Regions from separate parts of the Bartonella alsatica genome, predicted to be linked through region 1. Evidence: predicted binding sites of a transcription regulator. Region 1 holds the regulator's gene; the other holds the start of a gene.
What was found. Region 1 encodes HrcA, which represses chaperone genes, less so after heat shock. Its sites were predicted from a motif close to GTTAGCACTCNCNNNNNGNGAGTGCTAAC; they were not measured.
Positions count from the first base shown of each region.

Region 2: groES (co-chaperone GroES) is a predicted target of HrcA. The motif match lies at 5,922-5,950, and genes of this name have one in related genera.

Region 1 is NZ_CP058235.1:1,016,615-1,025,542, forward strand. It holds gene hemW (radical SAM family heme chaperone HemW) at 1-390, opposite strand, end outside; gene HWV54_RS04195 (non-canonical purine NTP pyrophosphatase) at 387-1,037, opposite strand; gene hrcA (heat-inducible transcriptional repressor HrcA) at 1,350-2,420, shown strand; gene grpE (nucleotide exchange factor GrpE) at 2,544-3,206, shown strand; gene thpR (RNA 2',3'-cyclic phosphodiesterase) at 3,316-3,855, opposite strand; gene HWV54_RS04215 (HPr family phosphocarrier protein) at 4,505-4,801, opposite strand; gene HWV54_RS04220 (PTS sugar transporter subunit IIA) at 4,827-5,216, opposite strand; gene HWV54_RS04225 (HPr kinase/phosphatase C-terminal domain-containing protein) at 5,349-5,813, opposite strand; gene HWV54_RS04230 (sensor histidine kinase) at 5,837-7,621, opposite strand; gene HWV54_RS04235 (response regulator transcription factor) at 7,661-8,383, opposite strand; gene lysM (peptidoglycan-binding protein LysM) at 8,760-8,928, shown strand, end outside.
Region 2 is NZ_CP058235.1:634,633-643,560, reverse strand. It holds gene HWV54_RS06980 (hypothetical protein) at 271-474, shown strand; gene HWV54_RS02670 (peroxiredoxin) at 850-1,374, opposite strand; gene HWV54_RS02665 (alpha-D-glucose phosphate-specific phosphoglucomutase) at 1,577-3,202, shown strand; gene fumC (class II fumarate hydratase) at 4,396-5,784, opposite strand; gene groES (co-chaperone GroES) at 5,998-6,294, shown strand; gene groL (chaperonin GroEL) at 6,373-8,016, shown strand; gene HWV54_RS02645 (zinc ribbon domain-containing protein YjdM) at 8,704-8,928, shown strand, end outside.

The DNA of each region.
Region 1 (8,928 bases):
TGCTTTGTCATTGAGAGCCTGTATGCCGAGAGATAAGCGATTAACACCTGCTGCTCGGTATTCACGAAAGCGTTGTACTTCCACGCTTGATGGGTTAGCTTCTAATGTGATTTCAACTTTATCATCGATTGTCCATTTTTTTGTAAGTGCTTGCAATAAGGCATCAACAGTCTGAGGCATCATAAGAGAGGGAGTTCCTCCGCCAATAAAAATACTGGTAATATGACGCGGTCCTATTTTATGGGACTGTGTTTCTATTTCACGTTCAAAGGCGGTTACAAAACGTGGTTGATCAACACCATGAACACGAACATGTGAATTAAAATCACAATAAGGACATTTTGCAGTGCAAAAGGGCCAGTGAATGTAAATACCAAAGAATTCATTCATGAGAGTGTCATGAGGTTTTGGGCTAAAAGTTTAAAGGCACGTGCGCGATGTGAGAGCGGGGGTGTTTTATCATTGAGTTTCCAGCCATGTTTTTGTTCCATTGACATTTCACCAAAGGTATTGGCATATCCATCTGGTAAAAAAATAGGATCGAAACCAAAACCTTTATCTCCACGTGGAGGCCAAATGAATGTACCTTCAACATTACCATGAAAATAATCTGCATGAGCATCAGGCCATGCAATGCATATGACTGATATAAAACGGCATTTTCGTTGGCTTTTTTTATGCGCTCCGATTTTTTGGAGTTCATCTTCTATTTTTTGCATAGCTTTTAAAAAATTACGTGAACCATCAGGTTGAAGAGCCCAATCAGCGGTATTAACGCCTGGTGCATTACCCAATGCGTCCACTTCCAAGCCTGAATCGTCAGAAAGGGCAGGAAGCCCTGTATTTTTTGCTGCTGAAAAAGCTTTAATATAAGCATTTTCTTCAAATGTTGTTCCCGTTTCTTTAGGTTCTGGCAATCCAAGCTCTTTTGCTGATTGTATAGTTAAACCGAAGGGAGAGATCAAAGTGATAATTTCGTGCAATTTACTGGTGTTGTGTGTAGCAATGACAAGTTTTTGGGTTGCTATACTTCTCATGTAAATTTCTCCAGAGGTAAAAAGAGAGGGGTACTATTTTTGTACTAAAAATCAGTTTAAACCTTATATAGACAAATTTTGCCAGATTTTACGGGATACATCTTTTTGCATGTTTATTAATATTCCACTTAAATGAAATCTTTTGTATTTTGTGATGGCAATAATTAAAAAGATATATAGACGATACCTTTTTTTGATGGTAGCATTTTTACTATAAATATATGATATACTTTTGCACTGCTTTAGACTATTTGACCAAACCTTGGCAAGACTTATATAAAAGAGGTGTTTTAAAGTAATGAAACAATTGTGATGAAGCACAAACCTATTGATGATGAACTAAAATATCTTGATGAGCGTTCGCGGGATATCTTTCGCCATATTGTAGAAGCTTATCTTAATGATGGTGAACCTGTAGGATCACGAAATCTTTCTAAGCTTTTGCGACAGACATTATCACCAGCAACGATTCGCAATGTTATGAGTGATCTTGAACATCTCGGTTTGATTTATGCACCTCATGTATCTGCAGGTCGTATGCCGACACAATCAGGGTTACGATTTTTTGTTGATGCGTTTATGGAAGCGGGTGATTTGCCAAACGAGGAGCGTGAGAGTATTGAAATGCAAGTCAAAGAAGCTGGCCACGCGCAATCAGTTGAGCATTTTCTCGTTCAAGCAAGCCGTGTTCTTTCAGATCTTTCACGTGGTGCAGGACTTGTTTTAGCAACGAAATATGAAGGGACGTTGAAGCATATTGAATTTGTACGCCTTGATAGGGAACACGCTCTTGCTGTTTTAGTAACTCAACAAGGTGAGGTTGAAAATCGTATTGTTCATTTACCGGAAGGGGTTACCCATGCACAATTGACAGAAGCAACGAATTTTCTTAATGCTCATATTCAGGGGCGTACATTGAGTGAAGCTAAAGAAGAAATTGTACGTTTATGTTCAGAAACACGAGCCGCGCTTGATCGTTTATCCCAACATCTTGTTGAAACGGGATTAGCTCTTTGGGGCGGAGAAGATGCTGATCATAAAATACACCTTATTGTTCGTGGGCGTAGCAATTTGCTTGAAGATGTGAAAGCAGAAGAAGATTTAGAGCGGTTACGGCATTTGTTTGATGACCTTGAAACGCGTGAAAGTATGGCACAGCTTCTCGACTTAACCGATGAAGGTTCGGGCGTTCGTATCTTTATTGGTTCAGAAAATAAGTTGTTTTCGCTTTCTGGCTCTTCTTTAGTGGTAGCACCTTATCGTGATTCAAAACAAAGAGTTATTGGTGCTTTAGGAGTTATTGGGCCTACACGGCTTAATTATGCAAGGATTGTGCCTATGGTTGATTATACAGCTCAACTTGTATCACAACTGTTGCGTTAAAATGACTAAAAAATTTATACTATAGATATTCGTTATATTAAGATTGTGTAAATACCCCCTTGATTTTTGTCTGTGAAATTTCGATATCGAGAATAACAAATCTTATGAAGGAATGGAATTTTTATGTCTAATGAAAAAAACAAATTTACTGACGCTTCATTTGAAAACTGTGATTTAAAAGATCCAGCTGATCGCGATGCACTTAAAAAAGCAGCTGATGAGTTTTTAAAAACGCGTGAAACAGAGACTCGCGCAGAGATTGAAGAGGAAAAAAATGAGTTTGTTGATCCGTTGGTTGCTTTGCAGGATGAAAATCAACAGCTAAAAGATCAACTTTTACGTCTTGCTGCAGACATGGAAAACCTTCGACGTCGTACTGCACGTGATGTGGCAGATGCGAAGGCTTATTCAATTGCTAATTTTGCACGTGATATGTTATCTGTTTCTGATAACCTCAATCGTGCTTTGGAGGCTATTCCGGAAGGGGCAAAGGAGAATGATGTTGGTTTAAAAACATTAGCTGAGGGTGTAGAAATGACTGAGCGTGCAATGATAGCAGCGTTAGAACGTCACGGAGTGCAGAAAATTCATCCAGAAGGACAAAAATTTGATCCTCACTTTCATCAAGCGATGTTTGAAATCCCGAATACCGATGTACCAGATAATACTGTTCAGCAAGTTGTTCAGGCAGGTTATGTTATTGGTGACCGTGTATTACGTCCAGCTATAGTAGGAGTAGCCAAGGGAGGGATGAAAGAGTCTACTGTTGAATCTGATCCAGTTTGATACATCTAGTAAAAATGCCCCCGCGCAAAAATATGATATCACACACAATTGTCCCATTTTTGTGAAGCATTTTATAAAAAAGAGCTCTAGACAGTAATAAAACACTCTTTTACTTTTGAAGTGACCAACTTCCTTTCAAAATATACGGAGCATCGCTTGAGGGGGATGGCGATAACAATAAAACGAAATGATCGACTTTGAAAGAAGGAAATGAAAAATTATTTTGAGAAGATATGTAAGAAGGAAGATCTTCCGGCTTAATATTGAGCAGTCGCGCAATAGTAATATGCGGAATAAACTGTTTTTCATCAGGTGTTAAGCTCAAGCTGTTCCGAATACATTGCATCTTTTCGTGTAAAAGATTGAGAGTTTCACAAGGTTCAATAAGAACAACAAGAGAATGTGGAGCGTTTTTTGAACCAAAGACTTCAAAACCCTTTGTTTTTAGCACAAAAGGAGGGATCTTTATTGTATCAAAGGCGCACATAAGTTCATCTGCTACTGAACTTTTAACTTCACCAAAAAAAGATAAAGTAACATGAAAATTTTGTGATTTGATCCACTGCGCGTTCGGTAAGCCCTTTTGCAGCGATATGAGTGTTTCAGTTGTTTTTTGAGGAATCTGAAGAGCACTAAATAAACGGCACATATTATCTCCTTAAAGTTGAAAAAATGCCATAGCAAATGCAATGGCAAATAATAAAGAAATGTACCAATAATAAGTTGATTATGTAGAAAAATAATGTCTAAAAAGTGTTATAATGAAGAGTTGAATTCATAAAGCTTTATTAAGCTTAAAAAAAAGAATGGTTATGTTGAAAACAAAAATCGTATTAATGTGTGTTTCATTGTAAAGATATGCAGTAAAGGGGAGATATTTGTGCTTTCATTTATAACACTACAAATCCAGCTATAAGATAAGGAAAGTTGATGGATTTGTAATTTTGGGATCATTTTTACATTTTTTAAAATAGCTTAAAAGTTAACATATCCAATAAAGAATGAATGTTTCTCTTTTTGTAAATATTTCAGCATACATGTTAAGTAGTATAACACCTAGAATACATAACAAACATTTAAATCGACCAAATGTAGTTTGAAACAAAAACAAAAATAAATCATTGTGCACAACACAACTGTCTAGCAAACATTTGCGCCTACGATAACTGTAACACAAATCCATAACGGATATGAATATTAGTACTTTTAAGAAGAAAGCAAGGAAGCGAATCAAAATAATAATGACGAGAGTTTTTGCTTATTTTAGGGATGATCATACCTTTTGAAGATAAGAAACTTTAATTCTCTTCTCCAAATTTATTATTTATGAGCTTTTCAAGAGCATCGAGAGCATCAGTTGCTTCTGGTCCCCAAACGCGAATAGTGAGGTTACAACCAGAGGAGGCTGCTAACATCATAAGTCCCATAATTGATGAACCGCCAACAATTTTCCCATCTTTTTCAACTTCAACAATTGCATTAAAATTATCAACAGTTTGAACAAATTTTGCAGAAGCACGTGCATGCAATCCACGTTTATTACAAATATTGAAATGACGACTTAGTTTAGATGGAAGAGGGTCTTTAAAAAGCATAAGTGATTAATTATCCGCTATAAAATTATACTGGTACATTAATATATTTACGTCCTGCTTCTTGCGCTATTCTTAAAGCTTCTGATAATGAAATATCAGGGCATTGGCGAATAGAGATCAGTTTAATGAGCATCGGAAGATTAACACCTGCAATCATTTCAACACGTCCTTTTTCAATAGCAGGAATAGCCATATTTGATGGTGTTCCACCAAACACGTCTGTTAGTATAATCACGCCATGGTTTGTATCTGTAGAGGAAACCGCAGCTATAATATCACCTCGGCGTTGATCTATGTCATCATCAGGGTAGACACATATTGTTGCGAACTTTTCTTGTGTTCCAACAACATGTTCTACTGCATGTAGAAATTCAATAGCCAACTCACCGTGCGTTACAAGCACGAGACCAATCATTTACACGAACTCCTGTTAACTAAAGATCCGACCATATTGGTGGGAAGCATATTTTACAAAGCTTTGTTCTTCTGCCAAGAAAAATTTGCAAAAAAAGGCAAAAATAATGATTTTTTTATATTTAGAAAAAAATTAAACTGATTTATGCCATATTTTTCTAAAAAAGAATGCTTCAATAGCCTGACAAATGGCTGTACAATCGGCTTCATGAAGGCTAGGAAGTTTTAAAAGAGGGATATGTAGATCTGCAAATTGGAAAGTTTGATTTGTGGAAAAGCGTTCATATTCAGGGCCGAGAAGAATGACACAATCGATAGCCGTTTGCTTTTCAAATTCTATCATATAAAGGCCAACACCACGAATCTCAATACCACCTTGTAAACCTTCTGGAGTGTATCCGTATAGTTTTCCATCTTGCACTCGGAGCATTGTGTAATCATCACTGATAAGTTTCGCTTCACGTTTTGACCACTCAGCGCGATCGAGCAAAGAAAGGGTAAGAGTTGATTTACCTGATCCTGATGGGCCTATAATCAATAGCCCTCTTCCTCCCAATTGAAGGCAATTTGCGTGGAGTATTTCATTTTTTGTTTTCATGCCTTTTGCTTTGGGTAAATAATTTATTTAGCGAAGGGAAGCATAATAATAAAACGAGCACCAGTTTTACTATTTCCAAATTCAGGGTCAACAATATTTTCAGCTTTGATTGTCCCATTATGAGCTTCAATGATTTGCCGACTAATAGAAAGGCCGAGTCCTGAGTTTTGACCAAAAGCATCTTCGTTTGGTCGATCCGTATAGAAGCGTTCAAAAATGCGTTCAATATTCTCTGAACGAATACCAGGGCCATTATCTTCAATGGTTAAAATGAGGGTTGAAGCATGACTTTTCATGGTTATATAAATTTTACCGTTATCATGGGGAACAAAAGAACGTGCGTTTTCAAGGAGATTGGAAATAACTTGTCCTAAACGGAGTTCATGTCCTAACACAAGATAGGCTTTCCCATGAGAACGTGGGACAATATTGAGATTTATATCAATGGTTTGTGTATTTCGGTATACTTCCTGTACAGCGTGAACAAGACTCTCCAAAAGCTGTTTCATATCAACAATCTGTGCAGTTTCACGAGCAAGCTCTGCATCGAGCCGTGAAGCATCAGAAATATCAGTAATCAAACGGTCAAGACGACGTACATCATGTTGAATAATTTCAAACAATTGTTCTTGTGCTTCTTCATTTTTAGCCAGTGGGAGCGTTTCAACAGCACTTCGTAATGAGGTAAGTGGATTTTTTAATTCATGGCTTACATCAGCAGCAAAACGTTCAATAGCTTCAATACGCATATAAAGAGCATTGGTCATGTCACGAATAGAGGTCGAAAGGTGACCAATTTCATCTTCACGCATTGAAAAATCAGGAATTTCTATGCGCTTATTATGGCCTTTACGTACACGGTTGGCAGAAGCAGATAATTTGCTTAGTGGATGCGCAATCGTATGAGCTAAAAATAGAGACAGTACAAAAAGCACACTACCTACAACGGCAAAGACTTTAAAGATGACCAATCTTTCGCCTTTTACAATGTCATCAATATCTGAACCAGTGGTTGAAAGAAGAAGCGCTCCCACTACTGCACGATAACGTTGAACAGGGACAGCAACAGAAACGATTAATTGACCTTGTCTATTACGTCGTTTAGCGGTAGCAAGAGATCCATTTAATGCTCGATAAACTTCTGGATAAGCAATACCACTGTTCTTTGCTTTTTCTCTATCAATAGTAATACCCTTGTCATAAAATACGCTTGAAAACCATAAAGAGAAGCGTTCCCATATGTTTTGTTTAATTTTTAACGGGGGTAAATCATAGCTAAAAACTTCGCCACTAGAATAAAGAACACGCGAATCAAGAAGTAAAGTAGCATCCCGATCATAAATACGTGCCCTTGTTGTTTTGGGTGTGATAAGACGTCGTAAAAGAGGGGCAACTTGTTCAGGGTTAATGGGAAAGTCCCAAGAATCGGTTGATTGCGGAGCAGGTGTAACACTTTCTCCAGCTTGTAATTCTAGAAGTTTTTGCGGATCAATGAGGATGGAATTCGTATCTATTGTTGCAGAAGCAGCAATAGCGCCAGCGATAATTTTTCCTTGGGTGCATAGACTTTTTATTTTCGCTTCAATTAAACCATCGCGAAATTGATTAAGATATAAAATGCCTGTAACCAGAACAGCAAGAGCAGCAATATTTAATATAACAATGCGGCGTGTAAGACTAGAAAAAAGCAATTGTCTAAGAAGACGCTGTATCCTGAGATGCAAATGGGCAAACATGGGAAATGGCGTTGATGGGATACCATTTTGTGACGTTTTTTGCAGAGTTTCCAGTTGAATATTTTTTGTCATCGATTTGATCGCCGTTCAAACTTTTGCGACAAAATAGTTTCATACCTCGTGAAAACGATAGCCTACACCATAAAGTGTTTCAATCATTGCAAAATCATCATCCACTTGTTTAAACTTTTTACGCAGACGTTTAATGTGACTATCAATGGTGCGGTCATCTACATAGACTTGATCACTATAAGCGGCATCCATCAAAGCATCACGACTTTTTACCACTCCTGGCCTTTGTGCTAAGGTCTGTAGAATCAAAAATTCTGTAACAGTTAAGATAACAGGTTTATCTTTCCATGTACAGGTGTGGCGCTCTTGATCCATCACCAGATCTCCTCGCTTAAGAGAAGAAGTGGGAGAAGTTCCTGTTGCAATTGGTTGGTTACGTGCATTAGAACGACGCAAAATAGCTTTCACGCGTTCTATGAGAAGACGTTGAGAGAAAGGTTTTGTAATAAAATCATCTGCTCCCATTTTGAGACCAAACAGTTCATCAATTTCATCATCCTTAGAGGTAAGAAAAATAACAGGAATATCAGATTTTTGACGCAATCGACGCAAAAGTTCCATTCCATCCATTCGGGGCATTTTAATATCAAAAATAGCTAAATGTGGGGGATGGAGTGTTAGACCTTTGAGTGCAGATGCTCCATCTGTATAGCTTTCAACCCGATAGCCTTCTGTCTCAAGCGCAAAAGATAAAGATGTCAAAATATTGCGATCATCATCAACAAGTACAATCGTTTGCGTGATTGTTGGTGTATCTTTCATGGCTCCTTAGACCTTTCTATTGCTGTGGTAGCAAACTATCCACGCTATTTATATGGGAGTTCACATTTTTTTTGCAAAACAAATGTGGTACAAATTATAGCAAAGTAAACCCCCTTTCATTTTTACGATAAAAGCTTGTTTTATCTTTGCAATTTCATAATGCTTTTATGCATGTAAAGATCCCTTCGTTTAAAAGAAAATTTTCATAGAGATGTTTTTTATCAAAGTTTATTATTGTTTTTGTCCCAGAATTGAACAGGTTTGTTTTTAATTGTTGAAGTTTAGAAAAACCGCCTATCTGTTTTTAAGAGCAAAGAAAAGGGTGTAGTGATATATGCGCAAAAAATTTGCTTCCACTGCACGAAAGGAGACCATAATGGGATTTTTTAATTTTATTAAAACGGTTGGCGAAAAGCTTGGTGTTGGAGATTATGAGCCAAAAGAAAAAGATTTTAAGGCTGCATTTGATAGTTTTCAACTTGACACAGAAAAAGTAAATATCCAGATTGAAAATGATAAAGCTATTTTAAGTGGTGAAGTTCCAA
Region 2 (8,928 bases), 380 kb from region 1:
TTTTGAAAAACCTAAGAATATTAGGAAATCATTTGAATTTCTTCTTTCAAATATCCTATTTGCAGTTCTTTTCCAAAACACGTTTTCAGGAGCGTTCGATAGTTGGTGTATGATTCTTGGGCTTTTATTTATTGGTGTGGAAACTTTTTTATTATGTTGTGGCAAGTATGTAAAATATCAGATGGTGATATGAATTTATGGTTTGGTCAGATAACAGTAGATCATAATATTCTAAATAACTTTTTAGCGTACGACTTTTTAACGGAATAATTGAGATATCTTGATTTTGAAACTTTTAAAGAGGGTATTAATGAGTTACAAAATAATAAAATTGTGGTGAAGGAAATAAAAAAAGATTGTTATTTTATAAACTCACACATTTTTGGACTTCCTAGATATGATGAATATTTTAAGCTAGATGAAGAAATAAATGAGGTATTTATGGCAGAACACTTAAGTGAATGTCTGCTTTAACAGTCATTTTTAATTTAAAAAGAAATCTTAATCTTTAGCGTAAATGATCACAGGAAAATAAAATTTAGAATAACAGGTTATCAAATTCTGCACCAAAATTAGTCCATTGAGAGGCTGGCATTGCTATATATATAAGACCTTTTTTAAGGTGGTATTACTTTTTAATATTTTCAATGAGGATGGATAAAAGTTGTCTTTTGGTTCGCTGGTGGGAGAAGGTGTGATGATGGATTAGTTACACGCTTTCGTAGTAAAAATATTCCGACAACAAGCGTTGCAATTTATAATTAAAATATAAACGGCACAAATTTACCTTTGCAAAGGAATTTGTGCCATCAAACTTGTATTTTGTAAATGCGTAAACTGAGTTTGAAATTAGCTTTGTAGGGCTTTTAAAATATTTTGTGGTGAAGAAACTTCATAAGGATCTGTTGTACAATTATCTGAAAAACCTGCTTCTTCAAACCATTGTTCAATCACACCATCGTTGATAACAGCAGCATAACGCCATGAGCGCATTCCAAATCCAACATTGTCTTTAGCAACAAGCATACCCATTTTGCGGGTGAATTCACCAGAACCATCAGGAATTAATTTTACGTTTTTAATATTTTGCGCTTTCCCCCAAGCATTCATAACAAAAGCATCATTGACGGAAAGACAATAGATTTCATCAATGCCAGCTTTTTTAAATTCATCGTAGAGTTTTTCAAAATCAGGAAGCTGAAAAGTTGAACAAGTAGGAGTAAAGGCTCCAGGAAGAGAAAAAAGAATAACCCGCTTTCCTTTAAAATATGTATTACTATTTACTTCTTGCCACCGGTAAGGATTATCTCCACCTATCGATTCATCGCGTACACGTGTATGGAAGGTGGTCGTGGGAACTGTTTTTCTCATCATAATCATGCTCCTGTATTTTTTATGGGAATTGCGCTTTAAAACAGTTTTGTCTTTAAAAAGCACATTTAAGAGGGCATCTTAAAAAAATCCTCTCTTTTTATTCAGTGTGCAAGTATTTCATTGTTCCGTCAAGTAGAATTAGTGGTCGACTTTGGTCAATATTCACCTTAAAATTAAGGAAATACTATAAAGGCATTTTTCGATGATAACGACAGTTTTGACCAAGGCTTTTGATGATCAAAAACCTGGAACATCTGGTTTGCGCAAAAAAGTGTCCGTTTTTCAACAGCCTCATTATGTTGAAAATTTTATACAATCTCTTTTTAACAGTATTGGATCTGTTGAGAAAAAATTGCTGATTCTTGGAGGGGATGGGCGCTATTTTAACCACTCACTTCTTCAAATTGTATTGAAAATGGCAGCAGCTCATGGTGTTGCTTGTGTGAAAGTAGGAAAAGGAGGAATTCTTTCTACACCGGCTGTTTCGCATCTTATTCGCAAATATCATGCTCATGGTGGTATTATTCTTTCAGCAAGTCACAATCCTGGTGGAGTAGAAGGGGATTGTGGCATCAAATACAACATTTCTAACGGCGGGCCTGCTCCCGATTCTTTATGTGAAGCCATTTTTGAAGTATCGCAACGTCTTTCTTTTTATAGAATTTTTGAGGCTCCAGATGTTAATTTAGCGAGGGAGGGTACAACCTATATAGGGTCGATGCGGGTTGATATCCTTGATCCTGTAACAGATTATGTAGCTTTGATGCAGGAGATTTTTGATTTTGATCAAATTGCCAAGGCGGTGCAAGAAGGTTTAACTTTGCGCTTTGATGCGATGCATGCTGTTACAGGGCCTTATGCACAGCAAATTTTTGAAAAATGTTTAGGATTTTCTGAAGGAACAGTGATTAATAGTGTTCCTTTACCAGATTTCGGAGGAAGGCATCCAGACCCTAATTTAGTGTATGCTAAGGGACTTTATAATTTTTTGATGTCAGAGCAAAGTCCTGATCTTGGGGCCGCATCTGATGGTGATGGAGATCGTAATCTCATTATTGGTCGGAAACAATATATCACGCCTTCTGATTCTTTGGCTATTATGGCTGAATATGCACATCTCATTAAAGGTTATCGTCAAGGAATTGTGGGGATTGCTCGTTCTATGCCAACAGCACGCGCTGTTGATCTGGTCGCTGAAAAAAAGGGGTTGAATTGTTTTGAAACACCAACGGGGTGGAAGTTTTTTGGAGCGCTTATGGATGCAGGAAAAGTAACTTTTTGTGGTGAAGAAAGCTTTGGAACGGGCTCTCACCATATCCGCGAAAAAGATGGTTTATGGGCTGTTTTATTTTGGTTAAATCTTTTAGCAGTTACAGGGAAAACTGTAGCACAAATCGTTCAACAGCATTGGTATACTTATGGACGTTTTTACTCTTTACGCCATGATTATGAAGAAGTAGATGCCTGTAAAGCTCACGCAATTGTGGAGCAGTTGCGTGCACATTTACCAGAGACAGGAACAGAAATTGCGGGACTTCGGGTTGAAAAAGCAGATGATTTTACCTATCATGATCCCGTTAATCAGACTGTTAGCACTAAACAAGGTATACGCGTTTTTTTCGAGAATGGAGCACGGCTTGTGGTGCGCTTATCGGGAACAGGAACGCTAGGAGCCACTTTACGGCTTTATTTTGAGCAGTATGAAGGTGATCCACGCAAGCACAATCTAGATCCGCAAAAAATTCTCCAACCTTTACAACAGGCGGCATTAGAATTGTTGGATATACAAAAGCAATTAGACCGTGAGCGCCCCAGTATTATCACATGAAAACATTATATTAAATTGCTTTTTAGGGGAATCATTATTTCTTTATGCCTGGGGTTAGTTTTGTTTATTATGATGGAAGAGCTTTCCTTCATTTTCCAGAAATTTTCTTTCACTTAAGCTTGTGCACGGATTTGATTTCAACAACTGAATGCCATTGGCAAAAAGAATTGTAGTACGAATGCTCCAATATTCTTAGTAGAGGATTTTATTTCAAGAAGGTTTGTATTTCATTGTTTATTACAGATAGATTATCTTTTGAGGATCAATAAGTCACTGTATATCCGTTTTTAGAAACTTCTGCTTTTACTGCTGTGGGGTGTAAAGTTGTGTCATTTTATGCATTATACGTAAGAATTTTTCTAGCCTTTGCAACAGCGTTCAGTAAGACATATATTTTTCAAGAATGCTTGTGAGTGATGCAAAGTGACAATTAATAGAAAGCTTTATCATTCTTCTTTCATTCGGTTTTACGCTTTTTAAAAGTAGCTCGAGCAATATTTAAAGATTGAGAATTGCATATTTCTTCACGTTTTTTTGCGTGTTTATTGAGCTGTTTAATGGGAGCATGTCCTTTATTGAAGAAAACAGTACACCATTATGTTTTTGTTGTATGCACTTTATTTGAAGAAATATCTTTTTTGTTCTAAAGATTTTTTATTACAATGGTTTGTTAAGGCAATGATGCAAGACACATTGGACGCTACTATTTTTATTTGTGTAAGGTATAAATTTTATTTGTGTAAGGTATAAACTATCACCATCATTTTGTTTTACAGCTCAAAATGTTGTGCCTGTCTTGTATTAAGATGATGGCATTTTACTTCTATCTTAAATGATTTTTATTGATTTTAAATACAAGGGTTTAACAAGGGTTTAAAATGAAAAAATATGCTTGTATTTAGGGTTCTTAAATTCAAAATGTAAAATAGTGATTTATCCATATCGTCAATGTGTTAAGTTTAAAAATAGAAAAAAATACTCTCTTATGGCTTTTTATGCACAACATAAAAGCTATCCGTGCCAATATGCCCAAAATCTGGAAATTTTCTTAGCTTTGCTAAAAGGTAGCGTTTAATAGAACTTTGCAAGAGATCATGCATAAATTGTTGAAGATGTAATGACAATCAGAGACCATTCACGATCCGATTGTCATTACAAAAAGGTTTATTTCAGAGAGTTTTACATTCTGTCGTTTATTGTGGAGCGATCATTTTTTTGGGGTCAACTAGACGGTCATAATCCTCCCCTGAAACGCCTGCTTTTAGTGCTTCAACACGCAAAGTTGTATCATTTTTATGCGCTGCTTTGGCAATTTCGGCGGCTTTTTCATAACCAATTTCTGGCGCTAGTGCTGTTACGAGCATGAGAGAGCGTTCCATGAGAGAGTGAATATGGATTCGATTGGCACGTAACCCTTGGATGCAATGCAGATCAAAAGAGCGCATGCAATCACCAAGAAGTGTAATCGATTGTAAAACATTATAGCCAATAACGGGTTTATAAACATTTAGTTCAAAATGCCCTTGGCTGGCGGCAAATGTTACACTGGTATGATTACCAAAGACTTGGCAGGCAACCATTGTCATTGCTTCGCATTGTGTAGGATTGACTTTGCCGGGCATGATAGAAGAGCCTGGTTCATTTTCGGGCAAGTTTAGTTCCCCTAAGCCTGAACGAGGACCTGATCCCAAGAAGCGGATGTCGTTGGCAATTTTAAACAGATCAGCGGCTAGAGCATTCAAACTTCCATGGAAATGTGCAAGGGCTCCATGATGGGCGAGGGCTTCAAATTTATTGCTGGCAGTCTTAAAGGTTATTCCTGTGAGGGTGCTGATTGTTTCGGCAAAGGCAACATCAAAACCTTTCGGTGCATTGAGACCTGTTCCAACGGCTGTTCCTCCTTGGGCAAGCATCTGGACATCGGTAAGAGCTGTTTTAATGCGGTGGCGGTTGGCTTCTAGTGCGGCGCGATAGCCTGAAAATTCTTGTGCTAAAGTTAAGGGTGTTGCATCTTGAGTATGGGTACGTCCGATTTTAATGATGTCAGCAAATTCTTCTTCTTTTTTTCGTAAAGTAGTAATAAGGGCGTCGAGAATGGGAAATAAGTGTTGGTGTGTTTGCAGTGTGGTGGCAATGTGAAGCGCTGTGGGAAAGGAGTCGTTTGATGATTGACTCATATTTACATGGTCATTGGGGTGAACCGGTGTTTTGCTTCCTAATTTTCCTCCCAAAAGCATGTTGGCATAATTGGCAATAACTTCATTCACGTTCATATTGCTTTGCGTGCCAGAGCCTGTTTGCCAAACAGAAAGGGGAAAGTGTGTATCGAATGCACCTGCGAGCACTTCGTCGGCTGCAGTAATGATTGCTTTCCCGATATTTTGCGAGAGCTTTCCTTTTTCCATATTCACAAGTGCTGCGGCCTTTTTGATAAGACTTAAAGCATAAATGATGGTGAGGGGTTGTTTTTCTATACCAATGTTAAAATTATGCAGTGAGCGTTCAGTTTGTGCGCCCCAATAACGGTCTTGCTGGACCGAAATCGTTCCAAAGCTATCCGTTTCCTGACGTGTTTCAACCATGATAAGCTCCTTTTATGTTCGCGGATTAATAAAAAGCTAGATAAAGCAAAATAGGAAAAAGAGGCAAGACTTTAAGATAAATTATTTTTTGAAGAATCCTTGACATTGAAGAAGGGTAATTTTATATCTTGAGCAATGCTAGCACTCCTAAACTAAGAGTGCTAGCAAGAACTTAAGATTAATTCAATTATATTAAGTTTAAGGATTTAAAACATGGCTAACATACAATTCCGCCCACTGCACGATCGTGTCGTTGTTCGTCGGGTTGAATCTGAAAATAAAACTGCTGGTGGGATTATCATTCCTGATACAGCAAAGGAAAAACCTCAAGAAGGTGAAGTTATTGCTATTGGCAATGGTGCTCTCGATGATAACGGAAAACGTGTGCCTTTAGAAGTAAAAACAGGAGACCGTATACTATTTGGAAAATGGTCTGGAACCGAAGTAAAGATTAATGGGGAAGACCTCTTAATCATGAAAGAATCTGACATTATGGGAATTCTAGGCTGATTTAGCCTTTTAATATTTCCGTTTTGTATTATTTGGCACTTTGTTCTTTGATTTAAGACAACTCCAAGGAGAATTTAAATGGCTGCTAAAGAAGTCAAATTTGGCCGTGAAGCGCGTGAGCGTTTGTTGCGCGGTGTTGATATCCTTGCTAACGCTGTAAAGGTAACACTCGGCCCTAAAGGTCGTAATGTGGTAATTGATAAATCATTTGGTGCGCCTCGCATCACAAAAGATGGTGTGTCCGTTGCAAAGGAAATCGAACTGGAAGATAAGTTCGAAAATATGGGTGCGCAAATGTTGCGCGAAGTTGCTTCCAAAACCAATGATATTGCTGGTGATGGAACAACCACTGCAACCGTTTTGGGACAGGCTATTGTACAAGAAGGTATAAAAGCTGTTGCTGCAGGCATGAACCCAATGGATCTTAAACGCGGAATTGATGCTGCTGTTGATGAAGTGGTGGCAAATCTCTTCAAAAAAGCAAAGAAAATTCAAACTTCAGCAGAAATTGCACAAGTAGGAACAATTTCCGCTAATGGTGCTGCTGAAATCGGCAAAATGATTGCTAACGCTATGGAAAAAGTTGGCAATGAAGGTGTCATTACTGTCGAAGAAGCAAAAACGGCTGAAACCGAATTAGAAGTCGTGGAAGGAATGCAGTTTGATCGTGGATATCTTTCACCTTACTTTGTCACGAATGCTGAGAAAATGGTGGCTGATCTCGATGATCCTTACATCCTCATTCATGAAAAGAAATTGTCTAATTTACAATCTTTGCTTCCTGTGCTTGAAGCTGTTGTTCAGTCCGGTAAACCACTTCTCATTATCGCAGAAGATGTAGAGGGCGAAGCTTTAGCAACGCTTGTTGTCAATAAGTTGCGCGGTGGTTTGAAAATTGCTGCTGTAAAAGCTCCAGGATTTGGTGATCGCCGTAAAGCTATGCTCGAGGATATTGCAATCTTAACCTCGGGGCAGGTTATTTCCGAAGATGTAGGCATTAAGCTTGAAAATGTCACTTTGGATATGCTTGGACGTGCTAAGAAAGTCAATATTTCTAAAGAAAATACCACGATTATTGATGGTGCTGGACAAAAAGCTGAGATTAATGCACGCGTAAATCAAATCAAGGCTCAGATTGAGGAAACCACTTCTGATTATGATCGTGAAAAATTGCAAGAAAGACTTGCTAAACTCGCTGGTGGTGTTGCTGTTATCCGTGTCGGTGGTGCTACAGAAGTGGAAGTGAAAGAAAAGAAAGACCGTGTTGATGATGCCTTGAATGCAACACGTGCTGCTGTAGAAGAAGGTATTGTTGCTGGTGGTGGGACGGCATTGTTGCGTGCAGCAAGTGCTTTGACCGTTAAAGGAAGCAATCCTGATCAAGAAGCTGGTATTAATATTGTTCGTCGTGCTCTACAAGCACCAGCACGTCAAATTGCTAGCAATGCCGGTGAAGAAGCAGCGATTATTGTTGGCAAAGTATTGGAAAATAAGGCAGATACGTTTGGTTACAACACCGCAACCGGTGAATTTGGTGATTTGATTGCTTTGGGAATTGTTGATCCTGTGAAAGTTGTGCGTTCTGCGCTCCAAAATGCTGCTTCAGTGGCTAGCCTTCTGATCACAACGGAAGCAATGGTTGCTGAAACTCCAAAGAAAGAAACTCCAATGCCTCCAATGCCTGGCGGTGGAATGGGTGGAATGGGCGGAATGGATTTCTAAGCTCCTTTCACTAAAGGTTAAGAAAAACGGGCCAAATAGGCCCGTTTTTTGTGTGCTCCTCTTTGTTTATTGCTGTTTTTTTTAATATTGGTTTTCTCTTTCCTTAGAATTTTTACTTCTTATCGCTTGTGTTAAGAGATATTGCTTTTCTTTCATGCAGTTTTTTACACAATAAGATTTCTACTAAGAGGAAATATTTTTTTACAAGTGGTTGCACTTTGAAAGTGTTTCGCTTTGGTAAATTCAACTATTTAATTTATAGTAATAATTTATTTTTACAACTTGAATAAAATTTTTAAGTATAAGAAACTTTTTTATTGTGAGAGCTCTCTCGTTTTAAGAGTAAAAAATGTTTGTTTATTTACATGTTACAAGTGAGAGGAGTGTAGGGAAAAAAGATTGTTTAAGATCTTAAGATGTGAATACCATATACTTCTTATGAGCTGTCTTTAAAAGCACGATGCAACATTGAGAGTTCGGAAATAGAATGATGATTCTGACTTGATTAAGTGTAAAGATGATGATGTCTCAATTGAATTTTGCATTATATTCTGCATTGGGGCTGAGGGGGTGATAAGATCAGAAAAAAGCGAGCTGTTTTCTGAAACAATAGACAATCTATTCGGTATTCGTGTTGCTCTATGACCGCCGAAAGGCATAATTTTTCTTGAATGGAAGAGGAGATATATGAACCAATATCCTAAGTGCCCTCACTGTGGTGGTCTTTATACTTATGAAGAGGGTGAAAATTTTGTGTGTCCTGAATGTGCACATGAGTGGCCACAAAAGAGTGAAGAGTCTTTTTCTACTGCTATCGTTTGTGATGTCAATGGTCAGGTTTTGACAAATGGAGATAGCGTGATGGTAATGAAAGATCTTAAAATAAAAGGGGCTGCATCCGTTCTCAAGAGT